2 regions of the Pseudomonas sp. AC252 genome follow, and region 1 is predicted to be linked to the other one. Evidence: predicted binding sites of a transcription regulator. Region 1 holds the regulator's gene; the other holds the start of a gene.

Region 1 (5,619 bases):
TTTCGGCTGCCGAGAATCCGATCGACTGGTACGCGACCAACACGCATACCATTCAGTACCTGCCCGACGGTAAGGTGCAGTACGAGATGACTTCCGACAAGGCCGAGCACGTCAAGGCTACCGATATCACCCTGGTGACCAAGCCTGACTTGAACATGTATCGCGGCACCGACTTCCCTGGCACGTGACCAGCGAACGCGGCGAAGTGAACTCGGGCGGTACCGAAGTGGAATTGATCGATTCGGTCCGTGTGCAGCGCACCGATGAGAAAAAGCGCGGCACGCTGATCACCAGCACGCGCATGACCGTGTTCCCGCAGCAGGAATATGCGCAGACTGCGCAACCCGTTAGAATCGAGGGCGCTGGTGGCGTATCGACTGGCGTCGGAATGAAAGCGTACCTGAAGGACAGCAGGATACACCTGCAATCGAACGTAAGAGGACAGTATGAGGCTCGTTAAAACCCTCCCTATTTTGCTCAGTCTGGGCGCAGCACTGGGAAGCGCGAGCGCCTGGTCCCTGCCGAACGATCAGCAGCAGCCTATCCGCATTCAGGCCGACGACGCCCAACTCGACGACAAGAATGGCATCGCCACCTATAAAGGTGACGTGATCATTACCCAGGGCTCGATGATCGTTAAAGGCAACACCGTGACCATGACTCGCGCGCCCAACGGCGACATCGATGTGGTGACCTCGGTGGGCAACCTGGCTTACTTCGAGCAGCTGCAGACCCAGGGCGACGCCAATCCGGTCAAGGGCTACGGCGTGACGATTCAATACCACGCCCAGCAGAACCGGGTGGTGCTGATCGACAAGGCCAAGGTTATCGACAAGGATAACAACGTCACCCAGGGCGAAAAAATCGTCTACGACACCGTGAAGAAACTGGCCAGCGCAGGTCGCGCCACGGGCAGCAAGGTCACCGAATCGCGTCCGCGCATCGACATGGTGATCCAGCCGAAGAAGAAAACCGAAGAGAAATCCCAGTAATGGCAACTCTGAAAGCTCAGCACCTGGCCAAGGCCTATAAAAGCCGCCAGGTCGTGCGTGACGTCAGCCTGTCGATCGACAGCGGGCAGATCGTCGGCTTGCTCGGCCCGAATGGCGCCGGCAAAACGACGTGCTTCTACATGATCGTCGGCCTGGTGCAGGCGGATCAGGGCCGTGTGCTGATCGATGATCTGGACGTCAGCCATCAGCCGATGCACGGCCGCGCCAAGGCCGGTATCGGCTATCTGCCGCAAGAAGCGTCGATCTTCCGCAAACTGTCGGTTGCTGACAACATCATGGCGATCCTCGAGACTCGCCCGGAGCTCGACAAGGCCGGTCGTCGCAAGGAGCTGGAAAGCCTGCTGCAGGAATTCCACATCAGCCACATCCGCGACAACCTCGGCATGAGCCTGTCCGGTGGTGAGCGTCGCCGGGTGGAAATCGCTCGTGCGTTGGCGACTGCGCCGAAATTCATCCTGCTCGACGAACCGTTCGCCGGTGTCGACCCGATCTCGGTGGGCGACATCAAGCAGATCATCCACCACCTCAAGGCCAAGGGCATCGGTGTGCTGATCACCGACCACAACGTCCGTGAGACCCTGGATATTTGCGAAACCGCTTACATCGTCAACGACGGTCAATTGATCGCCGAAGGTGATGCCGAGACCATCCTGGCCAACGATCTGGTCAAGGAAGTGTATCTGGGTCACGAGTTCCGCCTGTAAGCGCGACAGCGCTGTATCGATTCAAGGCGCATTTATCCGCTTTAATTGTTACAGCGCTCTAGGCAAACACTTCAGTTTCAGGCATATAATTTGCTTAAGTTTGGCGCTTCGGCGCCCTGTAGTGGATGGCGCAAAGCGCCGGCGAATAAGGTGTTAAGCCCCTGCCATGAAACCATCGCTAGTCTTGAGAATGGGCCAGCAGCTGACGATGACGCCGCAGCTGCAACAGGCCATCCGTCTGCTCCAATTGTCGACCCTGGACCTGCAACAGGAGATCCAGGAGGCTCTGGAATCCAACCCGATGCTCGAACGCCAGGAAGAAGGCGACGACTTCGACAACGCCGATCCTCTGGCCGACAACGCCGAACAGAAGCCCGCCGAGATTCAGGAACCCTCCTATCAGGAAACCGCCCCGACGGTGGATAACCTCGAGGATGGCGAATGGAACGAGCGCATCCCCAACGAATTGCCGGTGGATACCGCCTGGGAAGACGTCTACCAGACCAGCGCCAGCAGCCTGCCCAGCAGCGATGACGACGAATGGGATTTCACCACCCGCACGTCCGCCGGCGAGAGCCTGCAGAGCCATCTGCTCTGGCAACTGAACCTGGCACCGATGTCCGACACCGATCGCCTGATCGCCGTGACCCTGATCGACTGCATCAACAATCAGGGCTACCTGGACGAAACGCTCGAAGAGATTCTCGAAGCATTCGATCCGGAACTGGACATCGAGCTCGATGAAATCGAAGCCGTTCTGCATCGCATCCAGCAATTCGAACCCGCCGGGATCGGCGCACGCAACCTCAGCGAATGCCTGCTTCTGCAACTGCGCCAACTGCCAGCCAAGACGCCGTGGCTGAGCGAAGCCAAGCGTCTGGTTACCGATTACATCGACTTGCTCGGCAGCCGCGATTACAGCCAGTTGATGCGCCGCATGAAGCTCAAGGAAGACGAGTTGCGCCAGGTCATCGAGCTGGTGCAGAGCCTCAATCCGCGTCCGGGCTCACAGATCGAATCGACCGAAGCCGAATACGTTATTCCCGATGTGATCGTGCGCAAGGACAACGAGCGCTGGCTGGTCGAGCTGAACCAGGAATCGGTGCCACGTCTGCGCGTCAACGCCCAGTACGCCGGGTTTGTGAAGCGTGCCGACACCAGCGCCGACAACACTTTCATGCGCAATCAGTTGCAGGAAGCCCGCTGGTTCATCAAGAGCCTGCAAAGCCGTAACGAAACCCTGATGAAAGTCGCCACGCAGATCGTCGAACATCAGCGCGGCTTCCTCGAATACGGCGACGAAGCGATGAAGCCGCTGGTATTGCATGACATCGCCGAAGCGGTCGGCATGCACGAATCAACGATTTCCCGGGTAACCACGCAAAAATTCATGCATACCCCGCGCGGTATTTATGAGCTGAAATACTTTTTCTCCAGCCACGTCAGCACCTCCGAAGGCGGCGAATGCTCGTCCACAGCGATCCGCGCGATCATCAAGAAATTGGTCGCCGCGGAAAATCAGAAAAAGCCGTTGAGTGACAGCAAGATCGCTGGTTTACTGGAGGCACAAGGCATTCAGGTGGCTCGCCGCACCGTCGCCAAGTACCGCGAATCCCTCGGAATCGCGCCTTCGAGCGAACGCAAGCGGTTGATGTAAGCCACGTTACAGCGTTCCAGTGGCAGGCTTTTCGGCCTGCCGCTTTATGCACTGGCAACGAAGGAGAAGCTGTATGCAAGTCAACATCAGTGGACACCAACTGGAAGTGACCCAACCTCTGCGTTCCTACATCGAGGAAAAACTCCAACGACTGGAGCGACATTTCGACAAGATCACCAACGTGCAGGTCACGATGTGCGTCGAAAAGCTGAAGCAGAAGATCGAAGCCACCTTGCATATCCCCGGCAGCGAAGTGGTCGCCAACGCAGAAGATACTGACATGTACGCTGCGATCGACTCACTCACCGACAAGCTGGATCGCCAACTCAAAAAGCATAAGGAAAAGACCCAGAGCCTCCTCCAGGGCGCGACCGGTCGTTAACACCCCTATCCCATGATCCGACTTGAAACCATCCTGACCCCCGGCCGTTCCCAGGTGAACGCGCCGGGCGGCAGCAAGAAAAAGCCCTCGAACAAATTGCCAACCTGATCCACCGCGAAGTGCCGGATCTGGCGATGCAGGATGTTTTCGAGGCGTTGATCGCCCGTGAAAAACTCGGCTCCACCGGTTTTGGTAACGGCATCGCCATTCCCCACTGCCGCCTCAAGGGCTGCACGGCGCCAGTCAGTGCCCTGCTGCACCTTGAAGCTCCAATCGATTTCGACGCCATCGACGGCGCCCCGGTCGACCTGCTCTTCGTGCTGCTGGTCCCGGAGGCCGCGACTGATGCGCATCTGGAGTTGCTGCGCCAGATCGCCAGCATGCTCGACCGCAAGGAAGTGCGCGAAAAACTGCGCAGCGCCGCGAGCAACGAAGCCTTGTACCAGGTTGTGCTGGACGAGCAGAACGGGCACTAATCATGCGCTTGATCATCGTCAGTGGCCGTTCGGGCTCGGGCAAAAGTACCGCCCTGAATGTCCTTGAGGACAACGGCTACTACTGCATCGACAATCTGCCGGCCGGTTTGCTACCGGAACTGGCCGAGCGGGCGCTGATCCACACGGAGCTGGCGCAGCCGCTGGTCGCCGTGTCGATCGATGCACGCAACTTGCCCAGCCATCTGTCACGCTTTCCTGAATTGCTCGAAGACGTCCGTGCCAAACATATCAAGTGCGATGTGCTGTATCTGGACGCCGACGAAGAAACCCTGCTCAAGCGTTTTTCCGAGACCCGTCGTCGTCACCCGTTGAGTAACGCCAATCGCTCACTGGCTGAAGCGATTCACGATGAAAGCGCCCTGCTCGGCCCGATCGCCGATCTGGCCGACCTGAAAATCAACACCACCCATCTCAATCTGTACCAGCTGCGCGACACCCTGAAGTTGCGCCTGTTGAATCAGCCTGAGCCCGGCACGGCGTTCCTGGTTGAATCGTTCGGCTTCAAGCGCGGCATGCCGGTCGATGCCGATCTGGTCTTCGATGTGCGTTGCCTGCCCAATCCGTACTGGAAACCGGAGCTGCGCGCGCAGTCGGGCCTCGATGCACCGGTGGCAGAGTATTTGGCCCAGCAGCCCGATGTCGAAGAAATGTATCAGGACATCTACGCTTATCTGAACAAATGGCTGCCACGTTTCGCCGCGAGCAACCGCGCCTACGTCACCGTTGCCATTGGCTGCACCGGCGGGCATCACCGCTCCGTCTACCTGACCGAACGCCTGGGTCAGGCTCTGCAGAAAACCTTGAAGAACGTCCAGGTTCGCCACCGCGACCTCACCTAAAGGATCCACACCGCGATGCCTGCTCGTGAAATCGAAATCATCAATAAGCTGGGCCTGCATGCCCGGGCATCGGCCAAGTTCGTCGGCGTGGCCGGTCAGTATCCAGACTGCACGATCAGAGTGGGACGCACACCTGAAACGACTGTCGACGGCAAGAGCATCATGGCAATGATGATGCTCGCGGCGGGCAAGGGCACCAAAATTTATTTGAGTACTGAAGGGCATCAAGAGCAGGAAGCCATGGATGCGCTGGTAGCGTTGATCAACAACTACTTCGACGAAGGTGGCTGATAGCCAAAGTCAAAAGATCGCAGCCTGCGGAGCTCCTACAGGAAACGCATTCCAAGGTGGGAGCTGCCGCAGGCTGCGACCTTTGATCTTCTTTCAACCCAACGCCGTATCCATCACCATCATCAGACAAAACCCGATCAACAAGCCAAGACTCGCCAGTTTGTCATGTCCGTGACGGCGCGACTCCGGGATCACTTCGTGGGTCACTACCAGCAACATCGCCCCGGCCGCCAGTG
Region 2 (5,619 bases), 2.5 Mb from region 1:
TTGAGGCTGGCGAGGATTTCGCTGCGCTTGCGGCCATGCTGCTCGAGCAGAATGATCAACGCTTGCTTGGTCGCCAGAATTTCTTCCAGCAACGGCATGTCGCGACCATGCAAAGCGAGGGATTCGGTTTGCAATAACTCCAGCAATTGTTGCGCTGGAGCAAAGTCGTCGTTGATCAGTTGCAATAAGTTAGTGTCGTGCATGGCTGGCCTTGGGGTTTAAGCGTCCAAAAGCCTGGCGCCGGCAAAAGCCTAGCGCTGGGCTTCGAAGTTGAGCAGTTTGCTGGCTACACGGTTGCTGTCGACTTTATAGCTGCCATCGGCAATCGCGGCTTTCAACTCGGCCACACGGGCTTTGTCGACAGCAGGCTGATCGCGCAGCTTGTCAGTGAACTTCTGCAACTGTTGAGCCTCATTGCTGAGGTGTACCGATTCCCCGCTTTTGGCGGCACTGGCCGGTTCGGCCTGGGTATTCAGCGGCGCGGAGGGGCTGTTTTCAGCGCTTTCCTGGCGTTGCTGGTACGTGTATTGCCGGTAAGTGACGAGGAACTGTTCAATCGGTTGAAATCGATAACCATGATAAAAAACCTCTGGGAATTTGGACGCTTGCCATGTTTTCGGCTATCCCCTGAAAAACTTTAGGCCCAATCAACCATAAGCTTGCATGCGCCGCTGCGAGACCTGCTGCGGCACAGTTTAGGGAAGCGACGGGATCGGCGCCAGTTTTCTCCGCGAGGCTTTTACATGGCCACTTCGACCTGTCCCGGCGCAATCACCTGCGCCTTGATAACTCTTTGAGAATTAAGGTTTTTTACGCGAATCTGTTCTTTCATGCCGCCATTGGAGAGTGCTTCCCCCGGCATGCGTACGGCGAGGGTGCCGCTGCGCGCTGTGATTACCACCTGGTCACCCTTGCGCACGACTTCGGCCTGCTCCAGATGCACCTGCGTGATGACCTGATCGGCTACCGTTGGTCGGGTCAATTTCTGCCCGATCGCTTCGTCGACGGAGGTGAGGAAACCCTGATTGATCGTGCTGACATCGCGCTCGCGCAACGTCACGTCCTGCGGCTCGATGATACCGGCGCGTTTCAGCGGACGAGTGGTGGTCACGATCTCGCGAAACAGGCGGACTTGAGCGGGTACGAACACCGTCCAGGGCGAACTGCCTTCGCAGCGAACCTTCACCGTGACGCGCCCCAGCGGGCGTGCCGGGCTCTCCAGAGTGGCTGTCAATTCCTTGTCGCACATCGGCATGCGCATGCGCGGGTCGAGCTGGTTGACTTCGATTTCGTAGCGGCCTTCGGTTTGACTGGAAGCCAAATAGTCTTCTACGGTGAATTCAAGAAAGCCCTGAGTCACGCCGATAAGCATATCAGGCAAGGTAACCGCATCTGCATGGGCAGGACTGCCAGCAAGCAAGCAGCAAACGGCGGACACCGCGCAAAGCCCTTTGCGAAGGGTAGATGTCAGGCGTCGGGAAAATGTCGTTTGAGCGTTCATACGAGTTAAAAAGCAAGCGCCGTGCCGTTTAGCAATGAATGTGCGTCGCAACAACACTTGGCGTTGATGTAGGAGTCTGGGCATGGCTGGTGTAATGGATTCGGTGAACCAGCGCACGCAACTGGTAGGGCAGAATCGCCTCGAGCTGCTGTTGTTCCGTCTCGACGGGCCGCAGCTCTATGGGATCAACGTGTTCAAGGTACGGGAAGTGTTGCAATGCCCGTCCCTGACCTTGATGCCCAAATCCAGTCCTGTCGTGTGCGGGGTAGCGAATATACGGGGAGCGACCATTCCGATCCTGGATCTGGCAATGGCAACGGGCTCCGGTGCGTTGAAAGACAAGAACAGCCCGTTCGTGATCATCACGGAGTACAACACCAAGACCCAGGGTTTCCTGGTCCGCTCGGTGGAGCGCATCGTCAACATGAACTGGGAAGAGATCCATCCGCCGCCCAAGGGTACCGGCCGCGATCACTACCTGACCGCTGTGACTCGGGTCGACAACCAGCTGGTCGAAATCATCGATGTCGAGAAGGTGCTGGCCGAAGTGGCGCCGACGCCGGAAGCCATTTCGGTGGGCGTGGTCGATGTCGAGACGCAGACGAAGGCATTGTCGCTGCGGGTGCTGACGGTCGATGACTCGTCGGTGGCGCGCAAGCAGGTCACGCGTTGTCTGCAGACCATCGGTGTCGAAGTGGTGGCGCTGAACGATGGCAAGCAGGCGCTGGATTACCTGCGCAAGCTGGTCGACGAGGGCAAGAAGCCGGAAGAAGAGTTCCTGATGATGATTTCCGACATCGAGATGCCGGAGATGGACGGGTACACCCTGACGGCGGAAATCCGCGGCGACGCACGCATGCAAAAGCTCCATATCATCCTGCATACTTCGTTGTCGGGGGTATTCAATCAGGCGATGGTGAAGAAAGTCGGTGCTGATGACTTTTTGGCCAAATTCCGTCCTGATGACCTCGCATCCCGGGTAGTCGACCGGATCAAAGCAGCAGATATCAGCTAGGGGCGTTTTGCCCTTGGCGTTCAACACGATTTAAGAGGCGGCATCATTGTCTACGGGTAATTTGGATTTCGAACAGTTCCGGGTCTTCCTGGAAAAAGCCTGTGGCATTCTGCTCGGTGAAAACAAGCAGTATCTGGTCTCGAGCCGTCTCAACAAACTGATGGAGCAGCAAGGCATCAAGTCCCTGGGTGAGCTGGTACAGCGCATTCAGACCCAGCCGCGCAGCGGTTTGCGCGAGCAGGTGGTCGATGCCATGACGACCAACGAAACCCTGTGGTTTCGCGACACCTATCCGTTTGAAGTCTTGAAGAACAAGGTACTGCCGGAAGCGATCAAGGCCAGCCCCAACCAGCGTCTGCGGATCTGGTCGGCGGCCTGCTCGTCGGGGCAGGAACCGTACTCGCTGTCGATGTCGATCGACGAGTTCGAGCGCAGCAACCTTGGGCAGTTGAAGATGGGCGTGCAGATTGTTGCCACCGATCTGTCGGGTCTGATGCTCAACAACTGCAAGACCGGTGAGTACGACAGCCTGGCGATCGGTCGCGGTCTGTCGCCGGAACGCCTGCAACGCTACTTCGACCCGAAAGGGCCGGGGCGCTGGGTGGTCAAGGCGCCGATCAAGAGCCGAGTGGAATTCCGCTCCTTCAACCTGCTCGACAGCTACGCAGCGCTGGGCAAGTTCGACATCGTGTTCTGCCGCAACGTGCTGATCTACTTCTCTGCCGAAGTGAAGAAAGACATCCTGTTGCGCATTCACAGCACGTTGAAGCCGGGCGGGTATCTGTTCCTTGGCGCGTCCGAGGCGCTGAACGGTTTGCCGGATCATTACCAGATGGTTCAGTGCAGCCCGGGGATTATCTACAAGGCGAAATAAGCGGTTTGCGCTGATACAAAAAACGGGAAGCCCGCAAAGGCCTCCCGTTTTTTTATGTCCGAAGAAATTCTCTTAACACCAACAATCCCTGTGGGAGCGAGCTTGCTCGCGAAGAGGCCGTCACATTCTGCATTTGCATTGGCTGGCACTCCGCCTTCGCGAGCAAGCTCGCTCCCACAGTTTTTCGCCGGCGATAGAGGCAGCCAAGCGGCAGAAAAGCGGCATCCGGCGGTAATCGATTGCCGCTTTTCTGGCATTGCCGCTTTGCCTGTTCGGCGCAAGGCCCCGGAATACGGGGCTTTGTTGATTTGGCACGGCGCTTGCTAAAGCTCAGATACGAAAAACCGGTCACCTGAAGGTTCCCGACATGAGCATCAGCTTCGACAAAGCGCTGGGCATTCACGAAAAGGCATTGGGCTTCCGCGCCCAGCGTGCCGAAGTGCTGGCCAACAACATCGCCAACGCCGACACCCCGAACTACAAGGCGCGGGATCTGGATTTCTCCAAAGTGCTCGAAGCACAGACCGAGAAAACCAAGACCGGCGGCCACTTTGCCCTGAACATGACCAACAGCCGTCACATCGAGGCTGAAGGGCTGGGCAACGGCGACGAGTCGCTGATGTATCGCACGCCGATGCAGCCTTCGATCGACCAGAACACCGTCGACGCTCAACTGGAACAGTCCAACTACGCGGAAAACGCCGTCGGTTTCCAGGCCAGCTTCACCTTGCTCAACAGCAAATTCAAAGGGCTGGTGTCAGCCCTGCGCGGAGAATAATCCATGTCCCTGTCCAGCGTTTTCAACATTGCCGGCAGCGGCATGAGCGCGCAGACCACACGTCTGAACACCGTGGCCTCGAACATCGCCAACGCCGAAACCGTCTCCTCGAGCATCGACCAGACCTACCGCGCCCGTCACCCGGTGTTCGCCACCATGTTCCAGGGCGGCCAGGCCGGCGGCAGCAGTTCGTTGTTCCAGAACCAGGACGCGGCCGGGCAGGGTGTGCAGGTGCTCGGCGTTGTCGAAGACCAGAGCAACCTCGAGGCGCGCTACGAGCCGAACCACCCGGCCGCTGACGCCAAGGGCTACGTCTACTACCCGAACGTCAACGTGGTGGAAGAAATGGCTGACATGATTTCCGCCAGCCGCTCGTTCCAGACCAACGCGGAAATGATGAACACCGCCAAGACCATGATGCAGAAGGTACTGACCCTCGGTCAGTAATAAGGGACGAATGCCATGAGCGTTACGGACACCACCAGCACCCTGAGCATGAAAGACATCCTGGCCAACTCGTCCAAGACGAGTAGCACCACGTCGGGCGGCATCGCCTCGGCGACCAACAGTGCCACCGGCGGCCAGGCGCTGGGCAAGGATGCGTTCCTGCAATTGCTGGTCACCCAGCTGAAAAACCAGAACCCGCTCGACCCGCAGGACAACAGCGCTTTCGTGGCGCAACTGGCGCAGTTCAGCAGCCTTGAAGGCATCACCACGCTGAACTCCACAGTCAGTGGCCTTGCCGGCAACTACAACTCGTCGCAGGCGCTGCAAGCCTCGTCGCTGGTCGGTCGCAACGTAATCGTGCAGACCAACACCGCGCAGCTCGATGACCCGAGCAAAGGCCTGACCGGTTCGGTCTCCGTGCCTTCGTCGATTGCCGGCGGCACCGTGACCATCACCGACAAGGACGGCAAAGCCGTGCGCACCATCGACCTGGGCAGCCGCGCTGCGGGTGCTGCCAGTTTCACGTGGGACGGCAAGGACACCGCCGGCACCGTGGTTCCGGTCGGTACTTACACGTTCAAGGCCAGCGCACCGATCAACGGCGCGGCGACCGACCTGGCGACCTACCTGCCAGCAACCGTCAACAGCGTGACGATCAGCCAGACCGGTGGCGAGCTGATGCTCAACCTGGCCGGCAAGGGCACCGTCGCCCTGTCCAAAGTACAAACCATTGGTATATAGAGCCGACTAACCCGGCACGAAGGAGTGGTACATGTCTTTTAACATCGGCCTTAGCGGTCTCTATGCCGCCAACAAACAACTCGACGTGACCGGCAACAACATCGCCAACGTCGCCACCGCCGGGTTCAAATCCTCGCGCGCAGAATTCGAAGACGTCTATTCGGCGACTCGTCTGGGCAGCGGCAGCAAAGTGATCGGTAACGGCGTACGCCTGGCCAACGTGTCCCAGCAGTTCACCCAGGGTGACATCAACAACACTGGCA

The links. The regulator sigma-54, encoded in region 1, starts transcription at its own class of promoters, with help from an activator protein. The targets are predictions, from matches to a motif close to ANTGGCATNNANNTTGCTNT.
Region 2: the regulator sigma-54 is predicted to act here: its motif matches at 3,698-3,717, upstream of flgB (flagellar basal body rod protein FlgB).

What each region holds. Positions count from the first base shown of each region.
Region 1 covers NZ_OZ409837.1:2,898,879-2,904,497, reverse strand. The annotation lists partial or broken gene lptC (LPS export ABC transporter periplasmic protein LptC) at 1-460, shown strand, start outside; gene lptA (lipopolysaccharide transport periplasmic protein LptA) at 447-992, shown strand; gene lptB (LPS export ABC transporter ATP-binding protein) at 992-1,717, shown strand; gene ACZZZ4_RS13160 (RNA polymerase factor sigma-54) at 1,884-3,374, shown strand; gene hpf (ribosome hibernation-promoting factor, HPF/YfiA family) at 3,448-3,756, shown strand; partial or broken gene ptsN (PTS IIA-like nitrogen regulatory protein PtsN) at 3,769-4,232, shown strand; gene rapZ (RNase adapter RapZ) at 4,235-5,092, shown strand; gene ACZZZ4_RS13140 (HPr family phosphocarrier protein) at 5,108-5,383, shown strand; gene ACZZZ4_RS13135 (ZIP family metal transporter) at 5,477-5,619, opposite strand, start outside.
Region 2 covers NZ_OZ409837.1:373,448-379,066, reverse strand. The annotation lists gene ACZZZ4_RS01790 (flagella synthesis protein FlgN) at 1-203, opposite strand, end outside; partial or broken gene flgM (flagellar biosynthesis anti-sigma factor FlgM) at 252-577, opposite strand; gene flgA (flagellar basal body P-ring formation chaperone FlgA) at 740-1,501, opposite strand; gene ACZZZ4_RS01775 (chemotaxis protein CheV) at 1,584-2,516, shown strand; gene cheR (protein-glutamate O-methyltransferase CheR) at 2,563-3,390, shown strand; gene flgB (flagellar basal body rod protein FlgB) at 3,758-4,168, shown strand; gene flgC (flagellar basal body rod protein FlgC) at 4,172-4,615, shown strand; gene flgD (flagellar hook assembly protein FlgD) at 4,631-5,356, shown strand; gene flgE (flagellar hook protein FlgE) at 5,388-5,619, shown strand, end outside.